3 regions of the Roseibium sp. MB-4 genome follow, and region 3 is predicted to be linked to each of the others. Evidence: riboswitches for the same ligand, from Rfam matches in the RefSeq annotation. Region 3 holds a riboswitch; each other region holds the start of a gene.
The links. Region 3 has a riboswitch for S-adenosylmethionine ahead of ACVDG4_RS10495 (hypothetical protein). Riboswitches for the same ligand answer to the same signal wherever they lie in the genome.
Positions count from the first base shown of each region.

Region 1: another riboswitch for S-adenosylmethionine. It lies ahead of ACVDG4_RS08955 (O-succinylhomoserine sulfhydrylase); the one in region 3 lies ahead of ACVDG4_RS10495 (hypothetical protein).
Region 2: another riboswitch for S-adenosylmethionine. It lies ahead of ACVDG4_RS01315 (homoserine O-succinyltransferase); the one in region 3 lies ahead of ACVDG4_RS10495 (hypothetical protein).

Region 1 covers NZ_JBRKQB010000001.1:1,925,277-1,928,543, forward strand. The annotation lists gene ACVDG4_RS08950 (DUF3885 domain-containing protein) at 1-461, opposite strand, end outside; gene ACVDG4_RS08955 (O-succinylhomoserine sulfhydrylase) at 507-1,706, opposite strand; SAM riboswitch at 1,750-1,829, opposite strand; gene ACVDG4_RS08960 (2'-deoxycytidine 5'-triphosphate deaminase) at 1,958-3,094, shown strand; gene ACVDG4_RS08965 (IMPACT family protein) at 3,102-3,267, shown strand, end outside.
Region 2 covers NZ_JBRKQB010000001.1:252,483-255,749, reverse strand. The annotation lists gene ACVDG4_RS01325 (glycerophosphodiester phosphodiesterase family protein) at 1-269, shown strand, start outside; gene ACVDG4_RS01320 (GNAT family N-acetyltransferase) at 368-1,693, shown strand; SAM-I-IV-variant riboswitch at 1,802-1,921, shown strand; gene ACVDG4_RS01315 (homoserine O-succinyltransferase) at 1,956-2,873, shown strand; gene ACVDG4_RS01310 (HIT family protein) at 2,979-3,267, shown strand, end outside.
Region 3 covers NZ_JBRKQB010000001.1:2,263,951-2,267,217, forward strand. The annotation lists gene ACVDG4_RS10485 (ABC transporter permease) at 1-522, shown strand, start outside; gene ACVDG4_RS10490 (ABC transporter ATP-binding protein) at 524-1,237, shown strand; SAM-I-IV-variant riboswitch at 1,298-1,420, shown strand; gene ACVDG4_RS10495 (hypothetical protein) at 1,462-1,758, shown strand; gene ACVDG4_RS10500 (acyl-CoA thioesterase) at 1,759-2,115, opposite strand; gene ACVDG4_RS10505 (hypothetical protein) at 2,346-2,564, opposite strand; gene ACVDG4_RS10510 (group III truncated hemoglobin) at 2,577-3,050, opposite strand; gene ACVDG4_RS10515 (RrF2 family transcriptional regulator) at 3,123-3,267, shown strand, end outside.

The sequences.
Region 1 (3,267 bases), 340 kb from region 3:
TTAAAATCCAAAATGTACGTTCGTGTGTTCGAAGCAGCTGGTCTTACTTGCATCTCTGCAGCAATATCCAACCAAAGAAGCTCAGCGATTTCCCAGCTGCTGCCCACTCGATGGAAGTACCAATACTCATCAGCAGAACCAGATACACCATCCCATTTAATGGCGTAGTTGTGTTTTCTGAAATCTGAATAAACAGACTTCAGCCCCTTGAATTTTGAATAGATTTTTCCGTCGATTCCGTAGCCTACAATAAGAGCATAAACACTATCTGTGTTGTCGAAGACGGCTTCTGCAATCTTTGTAGATCTCTGATGCGCTTGCACAAATCGCCTTATTGGCTGCTGCATACCCAGAGTTCCGCCAAGCTCAAATCGAAGTCCATATTCGAACTGATAGAAAAGGCCGTCGGGTAAGCGTTCCACTCCAAAAACCTTGCGGAAACGTTCAAATATGTCCTGCATGGGGTTTTCTTTCAGCGTGTTCAATCACTTTCGCAGTTCATTAGACTATATCGCCGCCAGTGCCTTTTCGACGTCCTCAAGAAGATCCTGCGGGTCTTCCAGACCAACAGAAAGGCGCAGGATGCCGTCGGTAATGCCGAGCTCGGTGCGGGCTTCCTCACCGATCGACTGGTGGGTGGTCGTTGCCGGGTGGGTGATCAGGCTTTTGGCATCACCGAGATTGTTGGAGATCCGGATCAGGTCCAGCGCATTCACAAACCGGAATGCAGCCTCCTTGCCGCCCTCGATTTCAAGCGCCACCATCGTCGAACCACCGCGCATCTGACGCTTGGCGATCTCGGCTTGCGGGTGATCATCGCGGCCCGGGTAGATCAAGCGTTTCACCTTGGACTGACCTGCCAGGAAGTCCGCAATCTGACCAGCGCTGCTCGTTTGCCGCGCCACGCGCAGCGGCAATGTCTCAAGCCCCTTCAAGAGCACCCAGGCACTGAACGGGCTCATGTGCGGGCCGGTATGTTTGACAAACGGCATAACCTCTTCGGTGATCCACTCTTCATCGGACAAAACAACACCGCCGAGACAGCGCCCCTGCCCGTCAATATGTTTGGTGGCGGAATAGATGACCACATCCGCGCCCAGGCTCAGAGGAGACTGGTACATCGGCGTCGCAAACACATTGTCAACGATCAGGCGCGCGCCAACCGACTTTGCAATTTCCGCGACCGCGGCAATATCGATGACTTCCAGGGTCGGATTGGTTGGGCTTTCCAGAAATAGCGCCTTGGTGTTCGGCTTGACGGCCGCTTTCCACTGCTCGATGTCCGTCCCATCGATGAGCGTGCTCTCAACACCAAAACGCGGCAGCAGGGTCTCACAGATGTAGCGGCACGAGCCGAAAAGGGCTTTCGCCGCAACCACATGATCCCCCGCCTTGACCGACGCCATCAGGGCAAGATTGACCGCGGCCATGCCGCTGGCGGTTGCCCGCGCAGCTTCCGCGCCTTCCAGCATCTTGATACGGTCTTCGAACATCGCAACGGTTGGGTTGGCATACCTCGAATAGACAAACCCCGGATCTTCACCATTGAACCGTGCTTCGGCCGCTTCCGCACTGTCGTACACAAAACCCTGTGTCAGGAACATCGCCTCGGACGTCTCGCCGAAAGGTGAGCGGGTGGTGCCGCCATGAACGAGTGCGGTCGCAGGGCGCCAGTTGGTTCCGGCGGTGTTGTTCTTGTCAGTCATGTCGATGTTCGCTCCAAACGAAAAAACCCCAGCCTCAAGACCGGGGTTTGCACCTCCGGCCTTTTTAGCGACTTGTTTAACGTGGCTGCAAGCCGGCCGGCCCAAATCACCACGAGTTGGAATTCACTTAAGCGAAAACGGGCTTCCGGTCAATCTCGGCACACCGAAAACCCGGCTACGGTACAGAAAGAGTGTTGGCGGGGCTTGCCGCATCCGTTAAGGACGGTAGGCAAAGACTTCAGGATGAATTGATGAACGTATCAGCGGACCCAACCACACCAGGCAGCGGATTGATCGGAGCGAGCGGAATTTTGCCCGAACGCGTCATTCAGGCCATGTTCGCAGCGCAGGAGATTTCCGCCGCACAGCCGCCGGTCGAAGGTCAGGTCCAGCCGGCCAGTCTCGACCTGCGCCTTGGATCCGTTGCCTACCGGGTGCGTGCCAGCTTCCTGCCGGGCCCTGACATCAAGGTTGCGAACAGGCTGGAGCAGTTGAAACTTCACACCGTCGATCTTCGGGATGGCGCGGTTCTGGAGACGGGATGCGTCTATATCGTCCCCTTGCAAGAAAGTCTGGCACTGCGGCCCGACATCTCCGCGACCGCCAACCCGAAAAGTTCCACCGGGCGGCTGGATGTTTTCACCCGCGTAATCACCGACAACGGCCAGGCTTTTGATACCATTCCGGCAGGCTACACTGGCCCGCTTTATGCGGAAATTTCGCCGCTCACGTTCCCGATCCTGGTGCGTTCCGGCTCCCGCCTCAGCCAGATCCGGTTCCGGCGGGGACAGTCGCTGATCCCGGACGCTGATCTTGAAGGCATCCACAAATCAGAAACCCTGATGAGCGGCGGCAATGAGCGGATCGGCGGCGGTGTCCAGCTTTCCATTGATCTGGAAGGCGAAGGCCCGGGCAGCCTGATTGGTTACCGCGCCAAGCATCATTCCGGGCTGATTGACGTTGATCTGGTCGGCGCTCAAGACCCGCTTGATTTCTGGGAACCGATCTACCGCCGTCAGAATGCTGAACTGATCCTTGATCCGGACGCTTTCTACATACTTGTCAGCCAGGAAGCCGTTCACGTCCCGCCAGACTATGCCGCCGAGATGGTGCCGTTCGATCCACTGGTCGGGGAGTTCCGGGTGCATTATGCCGGTTTCTTCGATCCCGGCTTCGGCCATGCCGGTGCCGGCGGTGTAGGCTCTCGTGCGGTTCTGGAAGTCCGCTCCCATGACGTGCCCTTTATCGTGGAACACGGGCAGACCATCGGCCGCCTTGTCTATGAACACATGGCCGAACGGCCCGCGACACTTTATGGCGAGGGCATCGGCTCCAACTATCAGGGCCAGGCCTTGAAGCTCTCCAAGCATTTCAAGGCCTCAACCTGAACACTGAATGTCCTTGAAAACCATCACTCGCGAATACGAAGGCTTTCTGGAAGACCGGAAGTCCCGGTTCCTGGCCTTTTTGGTGCCCATTGAGCAGTTCGACACCTGTCTGGAAGAACTGCGCAAGGAGCACCGCAAAGCCAATCATATCGTGACCGCGCACCGGCGGCTTC
Region 2 (3,267 bases), 2.0 Mb from region 3:
TGGCAGATGCGGCCCGCCCCGGCCCGGACTACACACGGCACAGCCGGATGGACCGTTTCATATTGCGCCATCTGCTCCATTTTCCGCGCACAAGCCCGCACTTCATCTCCTATGGCGTCAACGATCTACCGAGCCCCGGCCCCAGCATGATGAAAAAGGTTTTCAGAACCCCAATCATGACATGGACAGTTCGGACACCGGGACAGTTGGAAGTCGCAAAACGGTTTGCCGATCAAATCGTCTTTGAGGGCTTCGATCCGGATCAATAACGGACCAGCATTCCAGGAACGGAATTCCCTCTTGCGGCGCAGCAAAGCGGCTCTACATTCTTGTGAACAATCCTTTTATGGCGGGCCGACACACTGACATGACGTCTTCTATTTCACCGGAAAATGAACAGCCGCAAAATTCTGGCGCCGGTGACGCGGAGACGACGCTCTCCATTAGACTTCTTTCATCCTTGGCAGATGTGCCGGCTGACAAATGGGATGCGGTTGCCAATCCCGGCTGGATCCTTGGCGAAGGCGGAAAGCTGGCGCGCGCACAGGACGCTGTTGCGTCTCAAGATCTCACTTCCGCGCTAGCCCCTGAAGCTGATTCAGATTCTGAAGAAACAGACTTCAACCCTTTCTTATCCCACGCTTTTCTGGAAGCCTTGGAGGCATCCGGCTGCGCGACACGCCAGACTGGATGGATGCCCCGGCACATGGTGCTGGAGGATGGTAACGGCGCGGTTCTTGGAGCCGTTCCCGCTTATCTGAAAAGCCACTCCCAGGGCGAATATGTCTTCGATCATGGTTGGGCTGACGCATTCTACCGGGCGGGCGGCGACTATTATCCAAAACTCCAGATATCGGTCCCGTTTACTCCGGCGACAGGCCGCCGGTTTCTAACAAGCCCCAACATCGACCGGGAGGCCGGGCTCCAGGCACTCGCGGCTGGCCTTGTACAGGTTTGCCAACGCACCGGCGCCTCCTCGGTTCACGCGACTTTTTTGACTGAACCGGAATGGGACTCGCTTGGCGATCTCGGTTATCTGAGGCGCACAGATCAGCAGTTCCACTGGGACAACAACGGCTACGAAACCTTCGACCAGTTTCTCGGCGACCTCGCCTCGCGCAAACGCAAGGCGATCAAAAAGGAACGACGCGAAGCAATCAGTGCTGACGGGCTCGAAATCGAATGGGTCACCGGCAGCGATCTGACAGAAGCGCATTGGGATGCCTTTTACAGGTTTTACATGGATACGGGCGCCCGCAAGTGGGGCCGCCCTTATCTCAACCGTGCCTTCTTCTCGCTGATCAGTGAGCGGATGGCGGACCGCATTCTTCTGGTCCTTGCAAAACGCAACGGCCGGTATGTCGCCGGGGCCCTCAACTTTATCGGATCGGAAACCCTTTTCGGCCGCCACTGGGGTTGCACCGAACACCACCCGTTCCTGCATTTTGAGCTGTGTTACTATCAGGCAATCGACTTTGCCATTTCCAAAGGCTTGAAACGCGTCGAGGCTGGCGCTCAGGGAGCGCACAAATTGGCGCGTGGTTACCTGCCGCAAACGACTTATTCGGCCCACTGGATTGCCCATGAGGGCCTTCACGACGCAGTCGCAGACTTTCTGGAGCAGGAGCGGCGCGCCGTTCAGCGTGAAAACGAAGCGTTGGCTGAACATGCCCCTTTCCGGAAAGGCAGCTAAAACTTCCATTTGCCACGCGCCTGAGATCCAACAACAATTTGCCTCTTTCACAAGATCGGCATTCGTCTGCACAGGGCTTGCCGGATCGCGTCCAATCCATTACCTAGGAACCATCATCAAGAGTTGGGACAGATGCCCCACGCCAACCTGCCGATCCGGGCAAGGTGGTTCTTCGAACAGAAGATGCGGCCCTGAACTTCAAGTTCAAAGGCAACAAATCGGATCGAAGAAAGGCATCTGTCTCTGGTTACAGGACGCGCAAATGCCGATAAAAATTCCAAACGATCTACCCGGCCGCCCCATTCTGGAATCCGAAGGCGTGATGATCATCCAGGAAGCGGATGCCATGCGTCAGGACATCCGCCCCCTGCGCATCGGTCTTCTCAACCTGATGCCGAACAAGATCAAGACAGAGACCCAATTCGCACGCCTTCTCGGCTCCACCCCGCTTCAGATCGATCTGACGCTGGTGCGCATGACCAACCACGTGCCCCGGAACACGCCAACGGAGCATCTGGAAGCGTTCTATCGTCCCTGGGAAGAAGTCCGGAACGAGAAGTTCGACGGGTTCATCATTACCGGCGCCCCGGTCGAGAAGCTGCCGTTTGAAGATGTCGGATACTGGCAGGAAATGCGCGATGTGCTGGATTGGACCCAGACACATGTTCATCGCACGCTGACCATCTGCTGGGCTGCTCAGGCGGCCACTTATCACTTTCATGGCATGCCGAAATATGCACGGGACGACAAGGCAACGGGCGTCTACCGGCAACGGACGCTCGCACCGGCCTCGCCGTATCTCCGCGGATTCTCCGATGATTTCTGTCTGCCCGTCTCACGCTGGACGGAAACCCGGAAGGCCGACATTCCAGACGGCAGCAATCTGATGGTGCTTGCGGAAGATGACGAGACCGGTATGTGCCTCCTCGACGACCCGGAGCACCGCTGCCTGCATATGTTCAATCACATCGAATATGACACGACATCTCTGGCGGATGAATTCGAGCGGGACAGCCAGGTTTCTGACACGCCGATCCGACCGCAGAACTACTTTCCGGACGATGATGCCACCCGGCAGCCGGTGAATCGCTGGCGTGCCCACGCGCATCTCCTGTTCGGCAACTGGATCAATGAGATGTATCAGTCCACACCGTTTGATTTGAACAATATCGGCGAATAATCGGACACTGCCGGACGGTCACAACCCTTGTTGTCGAACCGCCTGGCGGAGTACTATGTCCGACGACATTCGAAGACTTTTTCCCTTTTAGAGGTACGCATGCCGATCGAAACGCCCGCCTACGACGACCAGAACATCTTTGCCAAAATCATGCGCGGAGAGCTGCCGAGTCACAAGGTCTATGAAGACGACAAGACGGTCGTGATCATGGACATCATGCCGCGCGGTGACGGACATGTGCTGGTCATTCCGAAGGCTCCATCCCGCAACATTCTGGACATCGCGCAAGAGGATCTGAACGCGGTGATGGCCACGGTCCAAAAGATGGCCCATGCCGTGATCAAGGCATTTGGAGCGGACGGCACCACCATTCAGCAGTTCTCTGAACCAGCTG
Region 3 (3,267 bases):
ATCGATGAAGCCGTCGCAGTTGCTGCAAGGGCCGAGCGGCAATTGGGCTACAAGTCAATCTCCTGGGAAGAGGCCAATGAAGGGCTGATGGAGGCTTTCTTTGTCCGCAACGTGATCATGTTTACTGCCGTCGGCGGTATTCTTCTGGTCGCCGGTTTCGGGATCTACAACATCATTTCAACGATCGTGCATGAAAAGGCCCGGGACATTGCCATCCTGAAATCGCTGGGGTTTCCGGAACCTGACATCCAGCAGATTTTCGTTCTGGAGGGTTTGGTGATCGGTGTGCTCGGAGCACTTGTCGGGTCTGCACTTGGATTTGGATTGTCGAGTTATCTTGCAACAATCAAATTCGAGGTCACCACCGACATCGAAATGACCCGTCTGCCGATATACTTTTCTCATGTGCATTACATGATCGCCAGTGGTCTGGCGCTTCTGTCTGCGGGCATTGCCGGTTTTGTGCCTGCCAGAAAGGCCGCCGCGCTCAATCCTGTCGACATCATCCGGGGCGCGACCTGACATGAACGTTGCCCCGATCCCAGCCACCCCTGCCCCACTTTTGGAAACGCGAGGCTTGACCCGGATTCTTCCGGCCATTGTTCCGGTCACCCTTGTAGAGGACATCTCGTTTTCGATCGGCACATCGGAGTTCGTCGCAATCACCGGCCCATCGGGCTCCGGAAAATCATCCCTTTTGTATCTGCTTGGACTCCTGGATCGGCCGACGGAGGGCGAAGTCCTGATTGGCGGCCGCAAGACTCACGATCTATCGAAGTCCGAAATGGCTCACTTGCGGCTGGAAAAGATCGGCTTTGTCTTCCAGTTCCACTTTCTCTTGCCGGAATTCACCGCTCTGGAAAACGTGATGATTCCGATGCAAAAACTTGGCGCTCTGGCTACAGCTGAGCAAAAAGACCGCGCGGCAGGTCTCTTGGAAGATCTCGGCCTGGAGGACTTTTTGCACCGGCAACCTGCCCAATTGTCCGGCGGGCAGCGTCAACGGGTCGCCGTTGCAAGAGCGCTTGCCAATGCGCCGGACCTCATCCTTGCAGACGAGCCGACCGGCAGTCTCGATTCTGTCGCGACAGAGCAGGTGTTTATGTCGCTTCAATCAATTGTCGATCAGCAAAAGACCACAGTGATAGCCGTTACGCACGACATGGATATTGCCGGCCGGATGCAGCGTCGCATTCATCTGGTCGATGGAAAAATCGACTATGACCGCAATCAATAACCGTTGGGGTCCTTCGGTTCTTGGATGACTTGCCAAAAAACGGAACTCATGGCATAAGCCCGCCATCATCAAGAGAAGGGCTGGCGCCCTCGCCAACCTGCCGACCGGGCAAGGTGGTTTCCGCAACAGGGATGCGGCCGTCCAGACACTCAAAAGAGGCTGCGCGGCAATGAAGCGGTAGTTTTCATGCGCCAGTCCTCCTCGGGCAACCGATGGAGGATTTTTTGTTTCAAGATGCGCTGGCCGGACACGCGGCCGAGTTGATCAGATACCAGGACGCCGAAGAGGCCGATCAGACAGCGGCCGAGATCTGGCAATCTACCGCGGAAGATTGTGTGCTGGCCCGCATGAAGACCATTCGGGTGTATGGCGGACTGCCACGCCACAAACGCCGGTTGACCCAGCATGAGCGGGTCGACCGCTTACAGGCATTGTTGCGCCTTTGGGCCAATGGCTGCATTTGCGCGCTCGATGAGGAGCTGTTTGCGGACCTGCTGGCGCGCAGATCCTTGCGCGCCTGATTACTGCGGAGCCGGAGTGTCCTTGGGGACTGGACGTGGCTTGCCTTGGTCATCAACGGCGACCATCGTGAAAATCGCTTCGGTGACTTTTTCCCGGCCGCCGAAACGGTGGCGCAAAGCCCAGGCTTCCAGTTTGATTTCCATGGAGCTTGTCCCGACGCGGCCGACGCTTGTGTAAACACACAAGACATCTCCGACATGGACCGGGCGGATGAATTTCATCTTGTCGACTGCGATCGTGACAACGCGGCCCTGCGCTCTTTGCCCCGCGGCAATCCCACCGGCGAGATCCATCTGAGAAAGTACCCACCCGCCAAAGATATCACCAGATGCATTGGTGTCGGCCGGCATTGCCATTGTCCGGAGGGTCAGTTCCCCTTGCGGTGTTTCTTCACTCAAAGCGGTCGCTCCAGTTTCGTGTTTTACCGAGCCTAGCCCAACCGCTTCAAAACACAACGCTATCAATCAGATAATCAGCATCAGAATGGCCATGATCCAGAGGGGCATTGGTGCTGCAATCCAGATCAACAGGATGGGTAAGCCACGATGTGCCCATTTTGAACTGAACATGAGTGTCTCCTGCAAACTTAGAATACTGGGATTTCGTAGTAAGTCAGTGCCGCCAATGCGGTCATTCCGACCGCAAAGGCGAGTTTGGCACTGCCAATCAACGTTCGCCCCGCCACATCGAGGCGTGGCAAAGGCATGGATCTGGAATCCAGGTACATGGACACCATCATTCCGATGAAGACCGCGAACCACAAAACAACCAGACCTTCGGCCACCAAGACGATTGCCGGTAACATGAGCCCCTCCTATCAGGCTTGTTCAGTAAAGAGTTCCGCCGGCGGTGTACTGCCGGCAAAACCGAACGTTGCGAGCCACAGGCTCTGAGCAATCCGTTCGGCAATGGCGATGATCTCTTCGGCAACGTCCGAAACAAAAATCTCGCGTGCTACCGGTCGGAATACGTCGAGCCAGTCGCCATAGTCCGAGCTGACCACTTCCTTTAGTTTCAGGTGTTCCGGAACCGGCTTGCCTTTGTAGGTCCCGTTCTTCAGGAGAACGGACTGCCAAAACCGTTCCATCTTCTCAAGGTGCTCCGGCCAACGCCCGCCAAGGCGCTTTTCAAAGATCTCACCGAGATGGGGTTGCTGGCGCAAAGTCCCATAGAATGAATGCACAAGGATCCGGATCGTCTCGGGAGTAACTTCGGCGTATTGCACCTCACAGGCCCCGTGGGAGCGGACGACCGTGCCGCCTGTTTCCTGTGGTGTTTGTTTGTTTCGCATCGCAGCCTCATAACATTCATTTAAAATGCATCTTTTAAATGACAGATACTCGCGCTAAAATCAACATATAAAATGAATGTTTTGAAAGTTCTGGAAATGCGCCTCAGTCAAGCCAGTGATTTTGCCTTGAGACTCTTGATGGCAATCAGCCAATCAGATACACCGCAGACAGTGGACAAGTTGACCGCGCAACTTGGCCTGGCGAAATCCCATGTCA